One region of the Pseudomonas fulva genome, then DNA from elsewhere that is predicted to be linked to it. Evidence: predicted binding sites of a transcription regulator. Region 1 holds the regulator's gene; each other region holds the start of a gene.
The links. Region 1 encodes FliA, which starts transcription of late flagellar genes. Its sites were predicted from a motif close to CTAAAGTTTNNNNNNNNNNNGCCGNTAA; they were not measured.
Positions count from the first base shown of each region.

Region 1 (7,780 bases):
CACGCTGCTCGAGCGCGTGGCCTCGATCGGCGATCAGCGTCAGGCCTGGCGCATGGTGCTGGCGCACCTCGCCCACTCGATCCAGACGCCCAAGCAGGAGCCGATGGAAGAGGGCGGTGTGATCGCCCTGGTCGGCCCGGCCGGCATGGGCAAGACCACCACCCTGGCCAAGCTGGCCGCTCGCTACGTACTCAAGTATGGTGCCGCCAGCATCGCCCTGGTGAGCATGGACAGCTACCGCATCGGTGCCCAGGAGCAGCTCAAGACCCTGGGACGGATTCTTGGCGTCTCGGTGACCCAGGTCGACCCCGGTCAGTCGCTGACCCAGGCCCTGGCGCCGTTGGCGCGCAAGCGCGTGGTGCTGATCGACACCGCCGGCCTGCCCGCCAACGATCCGGCGCTGCGCATGCAACTCGAGGCGCTGGCCAGTCGCGGCGTCAATGCCCGCAATTACCTGGTACTGGCCGCCACCAGCCAGGCCCAGGTGCTCAAGGCGGCCTATCACAGCTACAAGCGTTGTGGGCTGGCCGGCTGCATTCTGAGTAAACTGGACGAGGCGGCCAGCATGGGCGAGGTCTTGGGCCTGGCTATTGGCCACCGCCTGCCGGTAGCCTACCTGGCGGATGGTCCGCGCATCCCGGATGACGTGCACGTGCCGCGCAGCCACCAGCTGGTCAGCCGCGCCGTCGGGCTGCAGGCGCCGGACGAGCCGAGCGAAGACACCATGGCCGACATGTTCGCCGGGCTTTATCAGAACCCGGCCAGGCAGGCCGGTTGAACGGGTTGAGTGTGGCGAAGCGCTGGTCGTGCTCGCCGCGACAGCGCACAATGGCCCCAGGGCCCACAGTGAAGTTAGATAAGGTGTATAGATAACATGGGTATGCATCCCGTACAGGTGATCGCGGTGACCGGCGGCAAAGGCGGCGTTGGCAAGACCAATGTGTCGGTGAATTTGTCACTGGCGCTCGCCGATCTCGGTCGGCGCGTCATGCTCATGGATGCCGACCTTGGCCTGGCCAACGTCGACGTGTTGCTCGGCCTGACCGCCAAACGCACCCTGGCCGACGTCATCGACGGCCAATGCGATCTGCGCGACGTGGTTTTGCAGGGCCCCGGTGGCATTCGCATCGTGCCCGCGGCCTCCGGCACCCAGGCCATGGTGCAGCTCACGCCCATGCAGCATGCCGGCCTGATCCAGGCCTTCAGCGACATCAGTGACAACCTCGACGTGCTGATCGTCGACACCGCTGCCGGCATCGGCGACTCGGTGGTCAGCTTCGTGCGCGCGGCCCAGGAAGTGCTGGTGGTGGTGTGCGATGAACCGACCTCCATCACCGATGCCTACGCGTTGATCAAACTGCTTAATCGCGACCACGGCATGAGCCGTTTCCGGGTGCTCGCCAACATGGCGCACAGCCCCCAGGAAGGCCGCAATCTGTTTGCTAAGCTGACCAAGGTGACCGACCGTTTTCTGGATGTCGCGCTGCAGTATGTCGGCGCGGTGCCCTACGACGAATCGGTTCGCAAGGCCGTACAGAAACAACGTGCGGTGTATGAGGCGTTCCCTCGTTCGAAGTGCGCGCTGGCGTTCAAGGCGATTGCCCAGAAGGTCGATGCATGGCCCTTGCCGGCCAACCCGCGTGGCCATCTGGAGTTTTTCGTGGAGCGCCTGGTGCAACAACCGACTGCAGACACGGCTGTATGACGACAGCCTCTGGACTCCGAATGTACAGCAAGGCAACAGCACGAGATTCACAGCATCAGTTGATCGAGCGCCACGCGCCGCTGGTAAAACGTATCGCCTACCACCTGTTGGCCCGCCTGCCGGCCAACGTGCAGGTCGACGATCTGATCCAGGCCGGCATGATCGGCTTGCTCGAGGCGTCGCGTAAGTACGACGCCGGCAAGGGTGCCAGTTTCGAAACCTTTGCCGGCATTCGCATCCGCGGCGCCATGCTCGACGAAGTGCGCAAGGGTGACTGGGCGCCACGCTCGGTGCACCGCAACAGCCGCATGGTCAGTGATGCGATACGAAAAATTGAGGCCAGAACCGGTCGTGACGCTAAAGATCACGAGGTTGCTGCCGAACTCCAATTGAGTCTCGAAGATTACTACGGCATTCTTGGCGACACTTTGGGCAGCCGCCTGTTCAGTTTCGACGACCTCTTGCAGGAAGGCGAGAACGGCGGCCTGCAGGAAGACACGAGTTCCCTGCATCACGGGCCATCGCATGAGCTGGAAGACACCCGTTTCCAGGCCGCGTTGGCCGATGCCATCAGTAATCTGCCGGAGCGTGAGCGGCTGGTGTTGTCGCTGTATTACGACGAGGAGCTGAACCTCAAGGAAATCGGCGAGGTACTGGGGGTGAGTGAGTCGCGGGTCAGCCAGCTGCATAGCCAGTGTGCCGCGCGTTTGCGAGCGCGGCTGGGGGAATGGCGCGCATAGGAATTTGTTCAGGGGTTGGAGTTGGTCGAGCCAGTCCTTGTGGTAAATGCAGGACAGCAGGGCGGGGCACACAGTGAACGCAGCAAAGCCGAGCGCATGGGTTGCGGCGTTCAGCCAGGCCGGTTTCACGATTAATAAGCGCTGCACAAGGTTGCAGGCGTTTTAGGACTGTACGGAGGTCGACTTGGACAAGAACATGAAAATCCTCATCGTCGATGATTTCTCGACGATGCGACGGATCATCAAGAACCTCTTGCGTGATCTGGGGTTCACCAACACGGCAGAGGCTGACGACGGCACCACCGCGTTGCCGATGCTGCAGAGCGGCAGCTTCGATTTTCTGGTAACCGACTGGAACATGCCGGGCATGACGGGCATCGACCTGTTGCGCGCGGTGCGTGCCGACGAGCGACTCAAGCACCTGCCTGTGCTGATGGTCACGGCGGAAGCCAAACGCGATCAGATCATCGAGGCCGCGCAAGCCGGTGTGAATGGCTATGTAGTCAAGCCGTTCACCGCTCAGGTGCTCAAGGAAAAGATCGAGAAAATCTTCGAGCGGGTTAACGGCTGATGTCTGCCGCGAGGTTGTTATGGAACACCATGAATCTAACGAGGTTGACCTCGAGTCGACCCTGAAAAGCAATGCCCGCCAACTGGTCGACAGCCTCGAACAGGGCAACTTTGGCGAAGCCGTACAGCTGATCAACGAACTGAACAAGGCGCGCGACCGGGGTCTTTACCTCGAAGTCGGCAAGCTCACTCGCGAGTTGCACAACGCGATCGTCAACTTTCAGCTCGATCCCCGGGTACCGCATGCCAAGGAAGTCTCGCAGATCGCCGATGCGACCGAGCGCCTGAACTATGTGGTCACCATGACCGAGCGTGCGGCCAACCGCACCATGGACCTGGTCGAGCAGAGTGCGCCGCTGGTCAACGACCTGAGCAGCGAGGCCGATTCGCTCGCCGAGGATTGGGGCCGTTTCATGCGCCGCGAAATGAGCGCCGAGGCGTTCCGTGAACTGGCCAAGCGCATCGAGCTGTTCCTGGCGCGCAGCCAGCGCGACACCAGCAAGTTGTCGGGGCATCTCAACGACATTCTGCTGGCGCAGGATTACCAGGACCTGACCGGCCAGGTGATCAAGCGCGTCACCCAGTTGGTGACCGAGGTCGAGAGCAATCTTCTGAAACTGGTGCTGATGGCCAGCCAGGTCGATCGCTTCGCCGGTATCGATCACAACCACGAAGAGCTGCGTGCCGAGCAGAACAAAGAAAAAAATCCGTCCCGCGGTGAAGGTCCGCAGATTCATGCCGATAAGCGTGATGACGTCGCCTCTAACCAAGACGACGTCGACGATTTGCTGTCCAGTCTGGGTTTTTAGGAGCACGTCATATGAGCTTCGGCGCCGATGAAGAAATCCTCCAGGATTTCCTGGTAGAGGCCGGCGAAATTCTCGAGCAATTGTCCGAGCAGTTGGTGGAGCTGGAAAGCCGCCCGGACGATATGAACCTGCTCAATGCGATTTTCCGAGGGTTTCACACGGTAAAAGGTGGTGCCGGCTTCCTGCAGCTCAATGAGCTGGTGGAGTGCTGCCATATTGCCGAGAACGTGTTCGACATCCTGCGCAAGGGCGAGCGCCGTGTGGACGCCGAACTGATGGACGTGGTGCTCGAAGCGCTGGACGCCGTCAACGGCATGTTCGCCGAAGTGCGTGAGCGGGTGGAACTGACGCCTGCCTCGCCGCAGCTGCTGGCTGCGCTCTCGCGCCTGGCCGAGCCGGGTGGTGCCGAGCCAGAGCCTGCGCCTGCAGCAGTGGCGGCCGAGCCGGAACCGGCGCCTGCAGAACCCGTTGCGGCCGCAGTCGAGCCTTCGGCAGATATCTCTGACCGCGAATTCGAGCAATTGCTCGATGCCCTGGGCGATGAATCGCCAGCGCCAGCCAGCGCCTCGACCGACGAAATCACCGATGACGAGTTCGAGTCGCTGCTCGACCAGCTGCACGGCAAGGGCCAGTTCGCGGCACCGGCCGCTGCGCCGGTGGCGGCCGCGGAGCCGGCGGCTGCCGCGCCGGGCGATGAAATCACCGACGACGAATTCGAAGCGCTGCTCGATCAACTGCACGGCAAGGGCCAGTTCGTCGCGCCTGCCGTGGCACCGGCTGCCGAGCCGGTCGCAACGCCGGCCGCCGAGCCCGCGGCTGCGGCAACGCCGGGCGACGAAATCACCGATGACGAATTCGAGGCGCTGCTCGACCAGTTGCATGGCAAGGGCCAGTTCGTCGCGCCTGCCGTAGCAGTGGCCGCCGCGCCTGCTGCCAAGCCGACGCCTGCCCCCGAGCCAGCCAAGGCCGCGCCGCCCGCAGCCAAGGCCGAATCGGCCAAAGCGGCTCCAGCCCCTATAGCCAAGCCCGAGCCAAGCAAGGCAGCTCCTGCCGCCGCCAAGGCGGAAGCCAGCAAACCGGCGCCGGCACCAGCGGCGGCCGGCGCACCGGCCAGCGAGGCGGAAACCACCGTTCGCGTCGACACCGCCCGCCTGGACGAGATCATGAACATGGTCGGCGAGCTGGTGCTGGTGCGCAATCGCCTGGTGCGCCTGGGGCTCAACAGCGGCGACGAGGCCATGTCCAAGGCGGTGTCGAACCTCGACGTGGTGACCGCCGACCTGCAGACCTCGGTCATGAAGACCCGCATGCAGCCGATCAAGAAGGTCTTCGGGCGCTTCCCGCGCCTGGTTCGCGACCTGGCCCGTCAGCTCAAGAAGGAGATCAACCTCGAGCTGGTGGGTGAAGAGACCGACCTGGACAAGAACCTCGTCGAGGCCCTCGCCGACCCGCTGGTGCACTTGGTGCGCAACGCCGTCGACCATGGCGTGGAAAGCCCCGATGAACGCGAGGCCGCCGGCAAGTCGCGCACCGGCCGGGTGGTGCTGTCCGCCGAGCAGGAGGGCGACCATATCCTGCTGATGATCACCGATGACGGCAAGGGCATGGACGCCGACGTATTGCGCAGCAAGGCCGTGGAAAAGGGCCTGCTGGACAAGGACGCGGCCGATCGCCTGACCGACCTGGAATGCTACAACCTGATCTTCGCCCCCGGTTTCTCGACCAAGACCGAGATCTCCGACGTCTCCGGCCGCGGTGTGGGCATGGACGTGGTGAAGACCAAGATTTCCCAGCTCAACGGCACGGTCAACGTGTTCTCGCAGAAGGGCCAGGGTTCGAAGATCGTCATCAAGGTGCCGCTGACCCTGGCGATCATGCCGACGCTGATGGTGATGCTGGGCAACCAGGCGTTCGCCTTCCCGCTGGTCAACGTCAACGAGATCTTCCACCTCGACCTGTCGCGCACCAACGTGGTCGATGGCCAGGAAGTGGTGATCGTGCGCGACAAGGCGCTGCCGCTGTTCTATCTCAAGCGCTGGCTGGTGAGCAGTGCGGCGCACGAAGAGCAGGGCGAAGGCCATGTGGTGATTCTCACCGTGGGCAACCAGCGCATCGGCTTCGTGGTCGATCAGCTGGTCGGCCAGGAAGAGGTGGTGATCAAGCCGTTGGGCAAGATGCTCCAGGGCACGCCCGGCATGTCCGGCGCGACCATCACCGGTGACGGCCGCATCGCGCTGATCCTCGATGTGCCCAGCATGCTCAAGCGCTACGCACGGCGTCTCTGATCGTCTGCGGCGCGGCGACGGCCGTGCCGCTTAGGAGTGTTTATGGTTGTCAAGGTACTGGTAGTCGATGACTCCGGTTTTTTCCGACGCAGGGTTTCGGAGATTCTCTCGTCTGACCCCAACATCACCGTGGTCGGTACGGCCACCAACGGACGTGAGGCCATCGATCAGGCCCTGGCATTGAAGCCGGACGTGATCACCATGGATTACGAGATGCCGCTCATGGACGGCATCACCTCCGTGCGCAACATCATGCAGCGCTGCCCCACGCCGGTTCTGATGTTCTCCTCGCTCACCCACGAAGGCGCCCGGGTCACCCTGGATGCGCTGGACGCCGGTGCGGTGGACTTTCTGCCGAAGAACTTCGAGGACATCTCGCGCAACCCCGAGAAGGTCAAGCAGTTGCTGTGCGAGAAGGTCCACAGCATCTCGCGCAGCAACCGCCGGGGGTTCGGCACGGCGTCCGTGACGCCGCCTGCCGGTGGTAGCCCGAGCCGACCTGCCGGCGCACCGAGCACGCCCGCAGCGGCCGCGCGGCCGCAGCCGAGCGTCAGCCATGCGCCGGCCGAGCGGCATGCCGCTGCCAGTGCGGCGCCCAAGCGCAAGGGCTACAAGCTGGTGGCGATCGGCACCTCGACCGGCGGCCCGGTTGCCCTGCAACGCGTACTGACTCAGCTGCCGGCCAATTTCCCGACGCCCATCGTGCTGATCCAGCACATGCCGGCGGCCTTCACCAAGGCCTTTGCCGAACGCCTGGACAAGCTCTGCAAGATCAACGTCAAGGAAGCCGAGGATGGCGACATCCTGCGCCCCGGTCTGGCCATCCTGGCACCGGGCGGCAAGCAGATGATGATCGACGGCCGTGGCACCATTCGCATCCTGCCCGGTGACGAGCGCCTGAACTACAAGCCCTGCGTGGACATCACCTTCGGGTCGGCGGCCAAGTCGTACAACGACAAGGTATTGGCCGTGGTGCTCACCGGCATGGGCGCCGATGGCCGTGAGGGCGCGCGCCTGCTCAAGCAGGGCGGCAGCCAGGTCTGGGCCCAGGATGAAGCCAGCTGCGTGATCTATGGCATGCCCATGGCCATCGTCAAGGCCAACCTGGCCGATGCGGTCTATCCCCTCGATGATATCGGTCGCCATCTGGTCGAGGCCTGCCTCTGATGGATGTGCTGAGCCTGATCGGCGTCATTCTGGCGTTCGTCGCGATTCTTGGCGGCAATTACCTGGAAGGCGGTCATGTCTCGGCACTGCTCAACGGCCCGGCGGCGCTGATCGTGATCGGCGGCACCCTGGGCGCGGCCTTGCTGCAGACGCCCGTGGCGGTGTTCAAGCGCGCCGTGAGCATCCTGCGCTGGATCTTCGCGCCGCCGCAGATCGACCTGGCGGGCGGCATCGACCGCGTGGTGAACTGGAGCATGACCGCGCGCAAGGAAGGCCTGCTGGGTTTGGAGGCGGTCGCCGATGGCGAAGCCGACCCCTATGCGCGCAAGGGCCTGCAACTGCTGGTCGACGGCGCCGAGCCGGAAGCCATTCGCAGCATTCTCGAGGTGGACCTCTACACCCAGGAAAGCCGCGACATCCAGGCCGCCAAGTTCTTCGAGTGCATGGGCGGCTACGCACCGACCATCGGCATCATCGGTGCGGTCATGGGCTTGATCCACGTGA
Region 1 is NZ_CP082928.1:4,787,230-4,795,009, forward strand. It holds gene flhF (flagellar biosynthesis protein FlhF) at 1-778, shown strand, start outside; gene fleN (flagellar synthesis regulator FleN) at 866-1,705, shown strand; gene fliA (RNA polymerase sigma factor FliA) at 1,702-2,445, shown strand; gene K8U54_RS22135 (chemotaxis response regulator CheY) at 2,642-3,016, shown strand; gene K8U54_RS22140 (protein phosphatase CheZ) at 3,036-3,824, shown strand; gene K8U54_RS22145 (chemotaxis protein CheA) at 3,836-6,109, shown strand; gene K8U54_RS22150 (protein-glutamate methylesterase/protein-glutamine glutaminase) at 6,152-7,276, shown strand; gene K8U54_RS22155 (flagellar motor protein) at 7,276-7,780, shown strand, end outside.

Region 2 (7,780 bases), 2.4 Mb from region 1:
GGCGATCAGGTAGAGCTGGTGCAGCTCCAGCCAGAGGCCTTCGGGCACCGGGCAATACAGCTGGCTGGTACGGATCAACGGGCCGTTGAGGCTGTGCACGGCCCGCTGCAGGGCCATGCCGAGCAGCGCGTTGCGCTCGCGATTCGGCTGCGCGGCCAGGCGCGAGATGATCAACTTGTAGCCGATGGCCAGGTGGTTCTGCAGCGCCTGGCAGAGGTTGGCGACCTTGCGCGGGCGCTCATCGAGCACGATGGCCTGGTTGAGAAAGTGGCGCTCCAGGTGCTGGCAGACGAAATACACCTCGGGGCGCAGCAGCTCGAGCAACTGGATGCGGTTGTCAGACGGGGTCAGCAACTGGTTGAGCTCGATCAGCGCCTGGTACAGCTGCCGGGCGGTTTCGCCGATATTGGCCTTGGGCAGGCCGGCGATCCAGCGTTTCAGGTCGCGTGGCGTGGCGTCGCAGAAAGTCAGGCCCTGCTTGGTCGGCGTCGGGACGCGGAGCAAAAGGTGGGGGCTCTGTTTATCCATCTAGCTTCGTTACTCCAGCGCCAGCATTCGAGCGATTCATTCGTTAGGGGTGAAGCGACTCTAGCAGCATCCGGCCATCATCGCAGCCTTTGCCGCGCCACGGGCCGGGGCTGCGGGACGGGGGCGCGGTTCACTGGCCGAGCAGTTGGCCCATGCGCACCGGGCTGTTGGCACCCAGTTCCTCGGCCCATTTCACCTGCTCGGGGCCGAACAGCACGATAGCCGTGGAACCCAGTTTGAAGCGGCCCAGCTCGGCGCCTTTTTCCAGGCTGATCGGTGCCCGCGCGGCTTCGTCGTAGCGCACGGTCTTCAACTCGCGCTTGGGCGGCGTGATCAGCCCGGCCCATACGGTTTCGATGGAGGCGACGATCATCGCGCCGACCAGCACCACGGCCATCGGCCCGCGTTCGGTGTCGAACAGGCACACCACGCGCTCGTTGCGGGCGAACAGCTCGGGTACGTTTTCCGCGGTGGTCTGGTTCACCGAGAACAGCCGGCCCGGCACGTAGATCATCTCGCGCAGGGTGCCGGCCAGCGGCATGTGCACGCGGTGATAGTCCTTGGGCGACAGGTACACGGTGGCGAAGTCGCCGCCCATGAAGGGGGCGGCGCGCGCGCTGTCGCCGCCCAGCAGTTCGGTCACGCTGTAGCTGTGGCCCTTGGCCTGGAACACCCGGCCATGTTCGATGCGGCCCAGCTGGCTGATCGCACCGTCGGCGGGGCACAGAACGGCACCGGGCTGGTTGTCCAGCGGCCGCGCGCCTTCTTTCAGGGCACGGGTGAAGAAGGCGTTGAAGTGCTCGTAGGCGGTGAGGTCTTCGACCTGTGCCTCGCTCATGTCGACCTGGTACTGCCTGGCGAACCAGCCGATCAGGCGATTCTTGAACCAGGCAGCGCGGCACTCCGCGGCGCAGCCGATCAGGCGCGACAGCAGGTGGTGCGGGGTCAGGTGCTGGCTGAGGATAAACAGGCGTTCTTTCATCGTTATTCCTTGGCTGCCCGGCGATGCATGCCGGGCATATGAGAATGGACAGTCAGGTCGAGCTCAACGTTCGACAGGTGTGTCGGGCAGGTTGCCCCACTCGCCCCAGGAGCCGGCGTAGGCCTTGACCCGCGGGTAGCCCAGGGCCTTGGCGACCAGGTAGGTGAAGCCGGAGCGGCGATGGCTCTGGCAGTGGGTGATGATTTCCTTGTCGGCGCTCAACCCGCGCTGCGCGAGCAGTTCGGCGATGTTCTGGCGAATGCGCAGGCCGCGGGCGGGGTCCATGCCGGCGGTCCACTCGAAGTTGATCGCGCCGGGGATGTGCCCACCCCGAGCTGCCTGCACCTTTTCGCCGCGGTACTCTTCGGCCGAGCGTGCGTCCCAGATGGCCAGGTCGGCGGCGCCCAGGCGCGACTGCAGGTAGCTGGCGCTGGCCGTCGGCTCCTCGCTGAGCGACAGCGAGACCGGCGTGCGTTGCGGCGCAGGCGTGTCCTGGCTCAGCGGCCGGTCTTCGGCTTCCCAGGCCGTCAGGCCGCCATTGAGGAAGTGATAACGCGAGTGACCGATCACGTCCAGCAGCCAGATGAACCGACCGGCCCAGCCACCACCCTCGTCGTCGTAGACCACGTAGGTCGCTTGTGGGTGATGGCCCAGCTCGCTGAACAGCTGCTCGAGCTGCGCCTGGTCGGGCAGCAGGCCGAGTGCCGGCGGCTTGCCGGACTGGGTGCGTTTGCCGTCGACGAAGCGGGCACCGGGAATGTGGCCGTCCAGATAACGCGAGTGGCTGCTCAGGTCGACCAGGATCAGCTCGGGCGCTTGCAGTCGCGGGGCGAGATCCGCCGGCTCGATGACCAGCGGCAGTTCGTCGAAGGCTGTCATACAGGCCTCGTTGGCGGAATTGAGAGCGCGATTGTAGCGCAGAAGAATGGCGGAAAACGGCGGTGCTCAACGCTGACGTTTGCTGAAGGTGTCCAGCGCGCGCTCGATGCATTGCGTGGTCTTGGTGAAAGCCTGCACGACGGTGTCGCCGATCGGCTGGCCACCCTGGTCGGCGAACAGCAGCATCACCACCCGTTCGTTGCTGGCCAGGGAGCGAATCAGCAGGTGTTCGCTGGGCAGCAGGGCTTTCAGGTCGCCGGGCAGCAGGGCGGAAAATTGCGCGATATTGGCCGGTGTCAGGCGCAGTTGCGCGGGCTTCTGCAGCAGGCGACGCAGCACCTGGCTTTGCGCCGGGTCGAGGGTCAGGCCGCTGGCGCTGGCGGCCACGCCGGCGTGCTGCTGCAGCTGCAGGCGCGTGTGGGTGCGGTCGGCGAGCAGCATCACCACCCGTGACATGCCGGCGGCCTGCACCGCCTGGCGGGCGCAGGTGGTGAGTTGCTGCACATTGTTGAATGCCGAGGGCTGGGCGAGCAGTTGGGTGCACAGTTGCCGCCAGTCAGCCACCTGCGGCGCGGGCGCCGGCTTGCGCGGTTGAAAGTGGCGGGCATGCCACGGCCACAGCAGGGCTTCGGCGGGGTGCCAGAGACCGACGGTATCCAGCTGCCGTGCGCTGTGCGCCGCGTTCTGGTGGATCTGCTGTTGCAGGTCGGCCAGCGGCAACTGCAGGTACAGGCTGTTGAGCCCGTGCCAGCGCCTGGTGTGGATGCCGCTCCAGGCGTTGTGGGCCGATACGGCGATCACGTTGGCCAGCAGGATGCTGTTGGCGGGCTGGGTGAGCCAGCGCTGCAGGGCCGGGTCGGCGTCCAGCTCCTGCTGCTGGCGCAGCGGCTCATCATGGCGACGCGCCAGGTACAGGGCCTTGCCCAGCAGCCGACGGTCATCGATAAGCAGGCGATAGCCCTGGACGATCCAGGCCGGCAGCCGCCAGCGCTCGGCCAGCGCCAGGCACAAGTCGAACAGCGAAACGCCGAGCATGTCGCGCTCGACCTTGACCGGCGGCTTGCCGTCTATCAGCACCCGCTGTTCCCAGGCCTCGAACAGATGGGGGTGGGCGGCCAGCAGGGCCCACACCGGCGACAGAAACAGCAGGCTGCCCCAGTGGATTTCCTGCCACAGGCGCGCCAGGCGTGCGGCGAACAAGCCATTGGCCTGGTAGGCGGCGTGCTGGCTGATCAGCTGGATCTGCCGAAGCGGCACGGGGATGTCGGCGAGCGCCCGGGCGGGCAGGCGAGCCAGCAACTCTTCGGCGCGCTTGAGGCCCAGGCGGGTCAGTGCCGTTTCCAGGCTTTCTGCCGCTTCACCCAGGGCGCTACCCTTGCTGTTGGCCTCGCGCAGCACGCTGAGCACCAGTGCCGGGCTGTCCTGCATCAGGTCGGCGATTTCGCGCAGCGAGCGGCGGCTGTCACCCAGGGCGCGGCGAACCTGCTGGTGATGATCGGCCGCGATGGGCAATAGCTGCCCATCCAGCTGCTTGAGCCAGGCCTCGAGGGTGCGCGGTAACGGCGTGCTTGCGACCATGGGGGTGTGCCAGAATGGCTTTTTTTAGACTTAACTGACTATAGTCTGGCGCATATCTTCCGATAAGTAGAAGGGGATTCGCGCGGTCGCCCTTTCTTTTCACCTGCTCAAGTTTTCCTTCTATGGCCAAAATCATCGGCATCATCGTTGTATTCGCTTGCGTACTCGGCGGTTTCGTCGCGTCCGGGGGCAAGATCATGGCACTGGTCCACCCCTTCGAGGTGCTGATCATCGGCGGGGCTGCCCTGGGCGCCTTCCTGCAGTCCAACCCGGGCAGCATGTTCATGACCGTCTTCAAGAAGTCCTTGAAGATGTTCAAGTCGCGCTTCACCCACGACTATTATCTGGAAGTGCTGCGCCTGCTCTACGAGATCCTCAACAAGGCGCGTCGCGAGGGCATGATGGCCATTGAGGCCGACCTCGAAGACCCGGCGGCGAGCCCGATCTTCAGCAAGTATCCGGCGGTGCTGGGTGACGAGCGAATGGTCGCGTTCATCTGCGATTACCTGCGCATCATGTCCTCGGGCAACATGGCGCCCCATGAGCTGGAAGGCCTGTTCGACATGGAACTGGTGGGCCTCAAGGAGGAGCTGGAGCATCCTGCCCACGCCGTGGCGAAGGTCGCCGACGGCATGCCGGCGATGGGGATCGTTGCCGCGGTACTGGGGATCGTGATCACCATGTCGATCCTGGCCGAAGCGGATAACGCCCAGATCGGTGAAAAGGTCGGCACCGCGCTGGTCGGTACCTTTCTCGGCATTCTCGCCTCCTACGGCTTCTTCGGCCCGCTGGCCGGTGCCCTCGAGCACGACGCCAAGGAAGAGTTGAACGTCTACGAGGCCATCAAGGCCGGCCTGGTGGCATCCGCCTCCGGCATGCCGCCGACGCTGGCCGTGGAGTTTTCGCGCAAGACCCTGTATCCGGCGCATCGCCCAAGCTTCAGCGAGCTTGAACAGGCCATGCGCGGAAGCTAAGTACCATGGAAAACAACCAGCCGATTATCGTCAAACGGGTCAAAAAGGTTGCCGGCGGCCACCACGGTGGCGCCTGGAAGATCGCCTTTGCCGACTTCGCCACGGCGATGATGGCCTTCTTCATGGTGATGTGGCTGATGTCCTCGGCCACCCCCGAGCAGAAAAAGCTGATTTCCGGTTACTTCAAGGACCCCATCGGCTTTTCCGAGAGCGCCAGCCCCTACGTGATCGATCTGGGTGGCTCGCCGACGCCGTCGCCGGACCGCACCCTCAACGAGCAGCCCCAGGAATCACCGGGCGACCAGGCCGATACCGATCCCAAGGACCCCGCCGAGCTGGATGCCGAGCAGGCCGAAGCCAAGGCCGAGGAGGTCGAGCGCGAGCGCCTGGAGTTGCTGTTGCAGGAGTTGCAGAACAAGGTCGAACTGGACCCGCAGTTGCAGCGCTTCAAGGATCAGATTCTCTTCGAGATCACCCAGGACGGCCTGCGCATCCAGATCGTCGACGCCGAGAACCGGCCGATGTTCGCCCTCGGCAGCGCGCAGTTGCAGCCGTATTTCGAGGACATCCTGTTCGCCCTGACCGACACCATCAAGGCGGTACCCAACAAGATCAGCATCAGCGGGCATACCGATGCCAAGCCTTTTGCCGGGGCGGGTGGCTTCGGCAACTGGGAATTGTCGGCCAACCGCGCCAACGCGGCGCGGCGCGTGCTGATCGCGGCGGGCTACGACGACGCCCAGGTGGCGAGGGTGGTCGGCTATGCGTCGTCGGCACTGTTCGACCGTGACGATCCGTTCAACCCGGTCAACCGGCGTATCGATATCGTGGTGCTGAACAAGAAGGCGCAGCGCGACATCGAGGGCGAGCAGAGCGGCGGCGCGCTGGCGCCCGATCCCGCACCGGCGGGTGGCGCAGGGGCAGCGCCAGCCGGCGAGCCGCTGTCCAATGACCAGTTGCGCGAACGGCTGAATATCTTCGAGGATGGCGCGCTGAAGGTGGATCAGCCGGCCGAGTGATCGGCCAGCGCTCCGGCGTGCCGGCCGATCAGTACTCCGGTTCCGGCAGGCTGGCCAGGATGTGCCGGTAGCTGTTCATCCGCTGCGGTTGAATCCGCCCCTCTTCAAGCGCCTTAAGTAGCGCGCAGCCGGGCTCGCGGTCGTGCTTGCAGTCGCGGAAGCGGCAATGGCCGAGCAGGTCGGCGAACTCGATGAAACCCGCCTCCACATCGTCACGGCTGACGTGGCCGAGGCCGAACTCGCGGATGCCCGGTGAGTCGATCAGCTGGCCGCCGCCGGGGAAATGGAACAGGCGCGCGGTGGTGGTGGTGTGGGTGCCCTTGCCGGTCAGTTCCGACAGCGCGCCGACCCGGGTGTCGACGCCCGGCAGCAGGCTGTTGACCAGCGACGACTTGCCGACGCCCGACTGGCCCACGAACACGCTGATGTTGCCGTCGAGCTGCTTCTTGAGCTGCTCCATGCCGTCGCCTTCCAGTGCCGAGACTTCCAGCAGTGGGTAACCCAGCTGGCGATAGACGCCGAGCAGGGCATTGAGGGCGGTTTCGTTCTGCGCGTCGATCAGGTCGGCCTTGTTGAGCAGCAGCAGCGGGCGAATGCCGGCGTGCTCGGCGGCGACCAGGTAGCGGTCGATCAGGTTGGCATGGGGCTCGGGCAGTGGCGCAAAGACGATGACGATCAAATCGACGTTGGCCGCCACCGGCTTCAGCTGGCCACGGGTATCCGGGCGGCACAGCTCGGTGTCGCGGGGCAACTGGGCGACGATCACGCCATTGCCCTGGTTGCCCGGGCGCCACACCACGCGGTCGCCGGTGACCAGCGTCGGCAGGTTGGCGCGCAGGTAACAGCGGAACACCTGGCCGTCGAGCTCGCCGTCGGTGGCCTCGACTTCCACCTGCACGCCGAAGTGGGCGATCACCAGGCCGGTCTGCTCCGGGCCCAGGTCGCCCCCTTCCAGGGTTTCCACCATGCGCGATTCGCGCTTGGCGGCGCGTGCGGCGCGTTCACCCTGGATCTTTTCGATGCGCCAGTTTTGCCGGCGGTTGAGTTGGCGTTTGGCCATGGGGCTTCCGAGTCGTGCTGCGCTTGAAATGGCAGCGATTCTAGCATGCCTGAAGAAGCGGCAATTTGCGGATGCTAGACTGCCCAACCGTCTTCCAGCGAGCCCTGTCGGCATGGCTGCTTCTTATCGCGCGTTGCACCGCCTGGGCGAACGCTATCCTGCCTTATTGGCCTTGCTTATCCAGCTGGTGGTCACCCTGGCCATGGGCGTGGCGATCATTGCTGCTGCCCGGCTATTGGAGTGGCGTGCCAGTCCTTTGGCCGCCGGTTTGCTGCACGGCCTGCTCTGCGCCAGCCTGGCGCGCTGGCTGGGCCTGTCGCGCTGGTGGTGGTGGCTGAACCTGCTGTTCGTGCCGGGGCTGCTGCTGGCCAGCGGCGCGCCCTTGCCCTCGTGGCTGTTCCTGCTCGGGTTTGTGCTGTTGTTGTTGCTCAACTGGAACAGTTTCGGCGAGCGCGTGCCGCTCTACCTGACCGGCGCCGGCACGCGCCATGAACTGGCGCGCCTGCTGGAGGGGCGTGGTGAGCGCTTCGGCTTCGTCGACCTGGGCTGCGGCCCGGCCGGCACCTTGCTCTGGCTGGCGCGGCGTTTTCCACAGGCGCAGTTCACGGGGGTGGAAACCGCGCCGCTCTCCTTCGCCATCGCCTGGCTGCGTTGCCTCGGCCAGGGCAATTGCCGGATTCGCTACCAGAACCTGTGGCGCACCGAGCTGGGCGCCATGGACGTGGCCTACTGCTTTCTATCGCCCGCGCCCATGCCCGCG
Region 2 is NZ_CP082928.1:1,745,606-1,753,385, reverse strand. It holds gene K8U54_RS07875 (molecular chaperone) at 1-528, opposite strand, end outside; gene asd (archaetidylserine decarboxylase) at 659-1,516, opposite strand; gene K8U54_RS07865 (rhodanese-like domain-containing protein) at 1,574-2,389, opposite strand; gene K8U54_RS07860 (HDOD domain-containing protein) at 2,456-3,967, opposite strand; gene motA (flagellar motor stator protein MotA) at 4,090-4,941, shown strand; gene motB (flagellar motor protein MotB) at 4,947-5,960, shown strand; gene rsgA (small ribosomal subunit biogenesis GTPase RsgA) at 5,989-7,020, opposite strand; gene K8U54_RS07840 (class I SAM-dependent methyltransferase) at 7,133-7,780, shown strand, end outside.
Region 2: motA (flagellar motor stator protein MotA) is a predicted target of FliA. The motif match lies at 4,006-4,033, and genes of this name have one in related genera.

Region 3 (7,780 bases), 910 kb from region 1:
TCGGCCGGCATCAGCCATTTGCCGCCCATTCATACCGCCAGGAAGACCTACATCGCTGATCAGCAGATCGATATGAACATCAGAGCGCAGCACCTTGAGGCCAGCAACGCTATCAGCTGCCTCGATCACCGAGTAGCCTCGCTCGCTCAACGCCTCGACCAACAGGATGCGAATCGTCGGCTCATCATCGACGACGAGTATCGTTTCGCCGCGTTCTGAAAGCTCCACGGCACTGGAATAGAGCTCCTCGCGCGCTGCGTCCACGCTGCCGAAGTATCGTGGGAGATAGAGAGTCAGGGTCGTCCCGACACCCACTTCGGAGCGGATACGTGCCTGTCCACCTGACTGTTTCGCGAAACCATAGATCATCGACAGACCCAGGCCCGTGCCATGCCCTATCGGTTTCGTCGTAAAAAATGGGTCGAAGGCCTTGGCGATCACCTCGGGCGTCATGCCCACACCCGTGTCGGTGACGCTCAAGGCAAGGTACTGCCCTTCGGTGAGATCATGGGTTCGAGCAACTTCACGGTCCATCCAGCGGTTGGCCGTTTCAATCTTTATTCGCCCCCCGCTGGGCATTGCGTCGCGGGCGTTGATGCACAGATTGAGCAGCGCGTTTTCAAGTTGGCTAGCGTCGACCTTCACCGGCCAGATGTCAGTCGCTCCGACAGTCTCGAGCGTGATACTCGGGCCTACCGTACGCTGTATGAGCTCGGCCATGCCCTCCAGCAGCGTATTCACGTCGGTGGGGCGCGGATCGAGCGTTTGCCTACGGGAAAACGCCAAGAGACGGTGCGTCAGCGCAGCGGCGCGCCTGGAAGCGCCCTGGGCCGTCAGAATATACTTTTCCAGCTCTGCCACTCGGCCTTGAGCGATGCGCACAGCCATCATTTCCAAAGACCCGGAGATCCCTGCCAGCAGATTGTTGAAATCGTGAGCCAGGCCACCCGTAAGCTGACCAACCGCTTCCATTTTTTGCGACTGGCGCAGTTTTTCCTCAGCCTGCATAAGGTCTGCAGTACGTTCAGCAACGCGCTGTTCCAAGGTGTCGTTAAGCGATCTTAGCGCCGCCGTCGCGCTGTCTCGCTCATCCATGAGCGCTCGACGCTCCTCAACATCGATCAGCACCCCTGGGAAGTTCAGCGCAGTGCCATCGTCGTCCAGCTCGACACGCCCATTCGCCTCAATCCAGTAATATTTCCCCTCCGTACGCTTAACACGGTACTGATGGGAAAAAGCTCCTCCTCGGACAAGTACGTCGTCGATTGCAGCAATGACGCCCTCTCGATCATCTGGGTGAACAGTCGCGATAATTTGTTCAAGGCTAAGCCCCTTGAACCCAAGTGCAGGGTCAAGCCCAAAGGCTTCGGCAAATGCTTTGTCCACGGTGAAACGATCAGTCGGTACGTGCCAATGCCAGGTGCCGATGATCGCACCTGCTGCCAATGCGAGCTGGACGCGCTCAATATTCTCGCGGGCAAGCGCCTCACTGACCTGCAGGCGCTCCTGTGCGTTGCGCCTAGCTGTCACGTCATTGAAAAAGACGCCTAACTGTCTCTCCGAGGGGTCGCCCACTGGCACAGCCTTGACGTCAAACCATCGCTCGAATGTGTTGGCGTAGCTTTCAAAAGTTAGGGGCTCACGTGTTTTAGCGACATGCCCGTAGGTATCAAACCAGAACTGCTCCAGCTCCGGCGCATACTCGGTTACCCACTTGCCGAGCAAGTTGACTCCCGACTCACGCTCGAACGCCGGGTTAACCTCAAGGAATCGGTAATCGACAGGATTATCCTGCGCATCGAACTTGACCTCGACGATGGCAAAGGCCGTCTCGATCGTCTCCACGATCGTCCTGAAACGTTCTTCGCTCTTGCGAAGCGCCGTTTCCGATTTACGCCTGGAAGTGAGGTCGAGCATTGCCCCGATCATGCGCAGTGCCTTGCCATCACTGCCACGGATGACGTGGCCACGGTCTAACACTTCTGCGTAGGAACCGTCATGACGATAAAAGCGATACTCATCACTCCAGGAGCTGCCTTCGCCATCGATGACAGCGTGGATGGAGTTGTAGATGCGGTCCCTGTCATCCGGGTGTATCTGCTGCAACCACCAGTCGCCAGTGGATTCCAATGCAGCTAGCGAGTGGCCATAAGCATCGGCAAGCGCATCATTCCAGAGAACATGGTTGGCCGTCAGATCCCAATCCCAGATAGCGTCATTGGTCGCCTTGGCTGCCAGGCGATAACGCTCCTTGGTTTCTTCCATCGCACGGTTGTCTACGTACTCCTTGGTACGATCGCGCAGGATCGTCATGAAGCCCAGGTGCGTCTGTTTTTCCGAGTAAAGCGGCAGGGTCTCGCCAGATACCCAGATAGACTGACCGTCCTTGCGCAGGTGCCAACGCTCATTGGAGGCATAGCCCAGCTCGAGCGCGCGCTGCATCTCGGCCTCGACCAATCCATCGTCTCGATCTTGGGCGATATAGATACGCGCCACGCTTTGGCCGAACATCTCCTCCGCGCTCCAGCCCATCACATGAACCGCTGCGCTGTTCCAGCCGGTAATCGTGCCGGCAGGGTCGGTCAGGATGATCGCGAGGTCGACAGCGCTGTCGAAAACAGCCTTCTGACGAGCTGCGTTCTGGGCGGATGCTGCTTGTGCTTTACGGTTACTTTCATCCAGCGTTTCAGGCTGGGCGCGATATGCTTTGAGGGCCTCGCGCAGACGCTCAACCTCGGACTCAAGCTCCTCACGGGTAAGGCTTTTCAGGATGTGACCCTCACTAGAAGCACAACAGGCGCAGTTACCTTTAAACGTCTTAACCGATCATTAGGTTGCACGATGAGTCATTATCGTCGGCAGCGCTCCCTTCTGTAAAAGCTTTGACGATTTCAACAGCATAAATATCAGACACTCGCGGCATAGCACCTCAATGGGCGCATGGCGCGCTACTGCCCACTAATCCGTATCCTGACAATATCAAAGCCACCACTTGCCAGCTCAGCCATGGTCATTCAGATGGCTCTGCGTCCCGGACTTTTCCATAGAGATGGTGGATCGCGGCTGCGATGAGTGTTTCATTACGAAGCTGAAGGTTGGATAACCTGAGATTAACTAATGTATGTCCTTCTTTGTCATAGCAAGTGATCGCCAGGCCCTCCGCCGACACATGGATGATGCCATTACGATCCAGAGTTCCCTGCTTTTGACGATTCTGAGACGGTGCGGCCATGGTAAACCTCGCTGCGATGCTAACTCTGAGCAAGGCCATTTTTTTGCGTTCAGCCTTTTGGCTGAACGGACTTTTAGCAACCGCTTCGCTTCAGCCTCGCCGATTTTAGCTACACTTTCAGCGCTCAACCCAGCTAGCCAGCGCTATTGACTAGAGCTTTCCAGTTCTTTGAGGCCAATCTTGGCCGGGCGGCGCGCTCATCCGAGCTCGTATGAAGCAGTTAACGTAGCTGGAAATTGTCGGCGACTGATGGAGGGAGAAAGCAAACATCGCCCTCGCAGAGACTGACTGCAAAGGGCTCTCAAGTCGTATTGGTACTGCCCTGTTCAGCAATGGAGTAGCGGCTCCTGTAAGCAGGAGCCGCACTGGAGGCTTTCTATCCGCTAGCTCACCCGGAACCGACCCACCAGCCCCTGCTGCTGCTCCGCAAGTCGAGCAAGCTCACGGCTGGTGATTGCTGTCTGCTCAGCACCAGCACTTACCTGAATCACCAGCGTATTGATTTCGGTGACGTTGCGGTGGATTTCCTCGGCGACCTGACTCTGCTGCTCTGCGGCTGAAGCAACTTGGATATTGCTGTCGCTGATATTTGCAATGCCTTCGGCGATCTCCTCCAAAAGCTCACCCGCGCGGACGATGTTGGTCGCACCCTCCTGAGCCTTACCTAGCGTTTCCTGCATCGAATTGGAAGCACGTTCGGACCCGGATTGCAGGTTGGCGATCATATTCTGAATGCTGACGGTAGAATCCTGAGTTTTCTTCGCCAGATTACGAACTTCGTCGGCGACCACCGCAAAACCTCGTCCCTGCTCACCTGCCCGGGCGGCTTCAATAGCGGCGTTCAGCGCCAGCAAGTTTGTCTGCTCCGCTACACCACGAATCACATCAAGTACCGAAGAGATAGAATCACTTTCACCCTTCAGCTCATCAATGATCTGTGATGTCTCATGCGCTTGCACCTCAAGTCCTTTGATCAAACCAATGGTTTTCTCGATCTCGGCCTTTCCCTGCACCGTACTGACATTGACACGCTGAGACATCTCGGCCGCGTCGTTTATGCTACGTGCTACATCTTTGACAGTTGAACTCATCTCACTGATAGCAGTGACCACCTGGTCGGTTCCCTGACGCTGCTGTGCCACATTATTGCTGGTCTGCAGAGCCACAGCAGAAGATTGCTCCGCCGCAGTCGCGACCTGCGCAGTGGCGCCTCCGATCTCGCTGATCACCTCGCTGATATGCAAGGCCATATTGTCCAAATTGCGCGATATCTCCCCAAACTCGTCTTTGCCCGTGTAAGAAGTTCTGGCTGTCAGGTCACGCCTGGAAAGGGAGACAAGAGTTCGATTAAGGTCGACTACTGCAATTTTGATGTTGTGAATAATTGTCCAGGCCAGCCACAACACAGCAATCAACATCACAATAACGGCAACTATTGCCAGATACAAACTGTCTTGAGCATTGCTACGTTCGGTATCAGCAAGACCAACGACCACTTGGGCCAACTCTGACTCAACTTTTGCCATCATGTCGATTCGACTGGTAGAAAGGTTGAACCATTGTTCCGGATTGATATTTAGTGGGTTGCCCAAGGGGGTATCAAATCCGAGCTTTTGCAGGCGAGCAACCTCAACGGATGCCGGTTGTTGGAGAACAGCATCCAACTTGTTTTTGAACTCTTCAGGAGCCCATCGCTGGAATGCTTCAAAATAGCCAGAGAACTCACCCATGTTCCGGCTAAAACGGGACAAAAGGGGTGCATCAAAACGGTTCTGATTAAACGCTAGACCTAGCAGGACGCGCTCACGACCCGAACGTTCTTTCATGTCGAAGAACTGGTTGAGTGAACTCAGCGCACGTAATATTTCAGGATCTTCGATGGTGGTTTCCAGTGAATAAGAGAAACCAATCAATTTTCTAATAAGATCGGTGAACTGAGCGCCTGACTCGGTATTATTTATAGCAAGCGAGTCCACTTTCTGACGCAGCGCAGTCAGATCATCCATGGCGCGCAGCATTGCGTCGGGGGCCGGAAGATCCTCTGTAGGCTGAGCGCGCATCACTGTCATTGCTTTGTCTGTTTCCTCACGCAAGCTTTTCAGCTTGTCCTGCATGGTCTTGCCCGCACTGCCCAGAAACACACCACTGGCACCGCGCTCACGCTGGATGGTCGTTACGACATCGCTCATGTTTTTAGCCGCACTGGTAGCAGCCACTGCGCGATCCATCGCGCCTACAGTCTCAACCTTGTGCGCAACGAAAATTCCCGCGAAGGTTAAAAAACCCGCCAGCGGTAACATCAAAATAAGGAGCAACTTTGCACTCAAAGAAGCATTTTTAAGCATGGCAGACCTCATAAATTAAAGACGTTAGGTAGAGCTACCTCGGGCAGACGTTCTTTGACGTCGACGTTTTATTAGGCCTAAGATTTTTTAATTAGCAGCCTGCCGTGGCGAACCTCCTCCATCCGGACCATTAAGGCCGTAGGTGGTGAAACCTTACATACTCATTCGACTCAATAAGTGGCTGATGCGTGGATAAGCAAGAATTGCCGTCACACATAAATATTTCAAAAATGGAACAGATATAACTGGAGAAGCCTCAATTTAGGTTGAGCCAACCTCGTAGCAAGATCGTAAACCCAGCGAGAGCCGCGACTTATTAGAAAGGCGCAACCTACTGGTCAGCCACATGGCTGGAGCAATGATAATCATGATTTTTCACTGACCTCATAAGGCCAGGTTTGGTATTTACGACGCTCACAGCGGCTTCTTTTGCAGGCCGGCCTGATGCCGGCATAGAACTCAGCTGTAGCGCCCACCATCAGGATAGCAATAAGCCATCGTTGATGGTACAGCTATGACTGACCCTCATTAGGAAGGTTGCAGAAAAAATTCCCCCGAGATCAATACGCATTCGCAGTGGTCTGGCCGACTTGGCGGCCGACCGGTGCGCTCCTAGTTCGAGGCAAGCAGGATGATCGGCGAGCCGCTCTGCTGACCTGCCGACTTTATGAAAGCTTTGCGGGCGGATTGCTGTGAAATTCAATACGCCCTAAATCTCACCGGCGAGCAACCTGATCGCCAAAAGCCTTGTCCACGCACGCACAGCGCTTTTGGCTAGCTCAAATCGGCCTGCGGCTAAACTCCGAACCACGTCTTTTGCTCACCTACAATTGCCCGCCTTGTGAAAACCCGACGCTATAGCCTCGGCCTCTGACCCGAACGACACTTGGTTCTTTGCTGAAACCTGCCCATAACTTGGGCAGCCGCTAGGCAGGTGATAAACCCCACTTCGCCGATTGCCGACCACCTCTCCACTGGCTACCGCTGCCGGGGTGACAGCTTTAGTTTCCTGGGTCTTGGCCACCTGCCCTGTTGCTGACTTGCGAGCGTTACGGGGCCCTACGCCCTCGCCTGTTGGCTTATAGCCAAGTGCCCATGAGCGCTCACCAGTCACGAACTTGTTCGGGTAGCTGTAGTGGTCTACTAACCCCGGACACTTTTTTAGGCGAAGATGATCGCCATGCAGAGGTGTTCGATGAGCAGACAACGACGTACTTTCACCCCCGCCTTCAAGCGTGAGGCTGCCAGCTTGGTGCTCGACCAAGGTTACAGCTGCCCTGACGCTGCCAAATCCCTCTATGTGGGCGAGACCGCATTACGGCGCTGGGTTGCCCAGTTGCAGCTTGAGCGTGGAGGCGTTACGCCTTCTGCCAAGGCGCTGACGCCCGAGCAGCAGACGATCCAGGAGCTGCAGGCCCGTATCAACCGGCTGGAGCTTGAGAAAAAAATCTTAAAGGAGGCCACTGCGCTCTTGATGGCCGAGGAGCACGGGCGCAGACGTTGAAGTCGATTTGGCAGTTGGCCAAGCATTACCCTGTTCGACTGTTGTGTTCGGTCTTCGAACTGCCCCGCTCGTGTTACTACGCCTATCTGGCACGACGGCGTCGCATCGATGTACGCCGAGTGAGTTTGCGCAGCCGCATCAACGAGCTGTTCAGCCAAAGCCGTAGCTCAGCAGGTAGTCGCAGTATCGTTGCCATGCTCAAGGACGAAGGCACCAAGGTCGGTCGCTTCAAGGTTAGAGGCTTGATGAAGGAGCAGGGATTGATCAGCAAGCAGCCAGGTTCTCATGCTTACAAAAAGTCCACCGTCGAACGTCCTGACATTCCCAATATCCTCGACCGGCAGTTCACCGTTGCAGCGCCAAACAGGGTCTGGTGCGGCGATATCACCTATATCTGGACGCAGGGTAAATGGAGCTATCTGGCCGTCGTCCTGGACTTGTACAGCCGTAGAGTGGTGGGCTGGGCGATGTCTGCCAAGCCCGATGCCGACTTGGTCATCAAAGCGCTCGACAGAGCTTACGAAATGCGTGGCAGGCCGCAGGGTGTCCTGTTTCATAGCGACCAGGGCAGCCAATATGGCAGCCGTAGTTTCCGTCAGCGGCTCTGGCGCTATCGGATGACGCAGAGCATGAGCCGACGTGGAAACTGCTACGACAACGCCCCCATGGAGCGGCTGTTTCGCAGCTTGAAGACGGAGT
Region 3 is NZ_CP082928.1:264,439-272,218, forward strand. It holds gene K8U54_RS01050 (PAS domain-containing hybrid sensor histidine kinase/response regulator) at 1-2,682, opposite strand, end outside; gene K8U54_RS01055 (hypothetical protein) at 3,011-3,232, opposite strand; gene K8U54_RS01060 (methyl-accepting chemotaxis protein) at 3,616-5,532, opposite strand; partial or broken gene K8U54_RS25270 (sunset domain-containing protein) at 6,398-6,544, opposite strand; one part of gene K8U54_RS01065 (IS3 family transposase) at 6,773-7,034, shown strand; one part of gene K8U54_RS01065 (IS3 family transposase) at 7,034-7,780, shown strand, end outside.
Region 3: K8U54_RS01060 (methyl-accepting chemotaxis protein) is a predicted target of FliA. The motif match lies at 5,707-5,734, and genes of this name have one in related genera.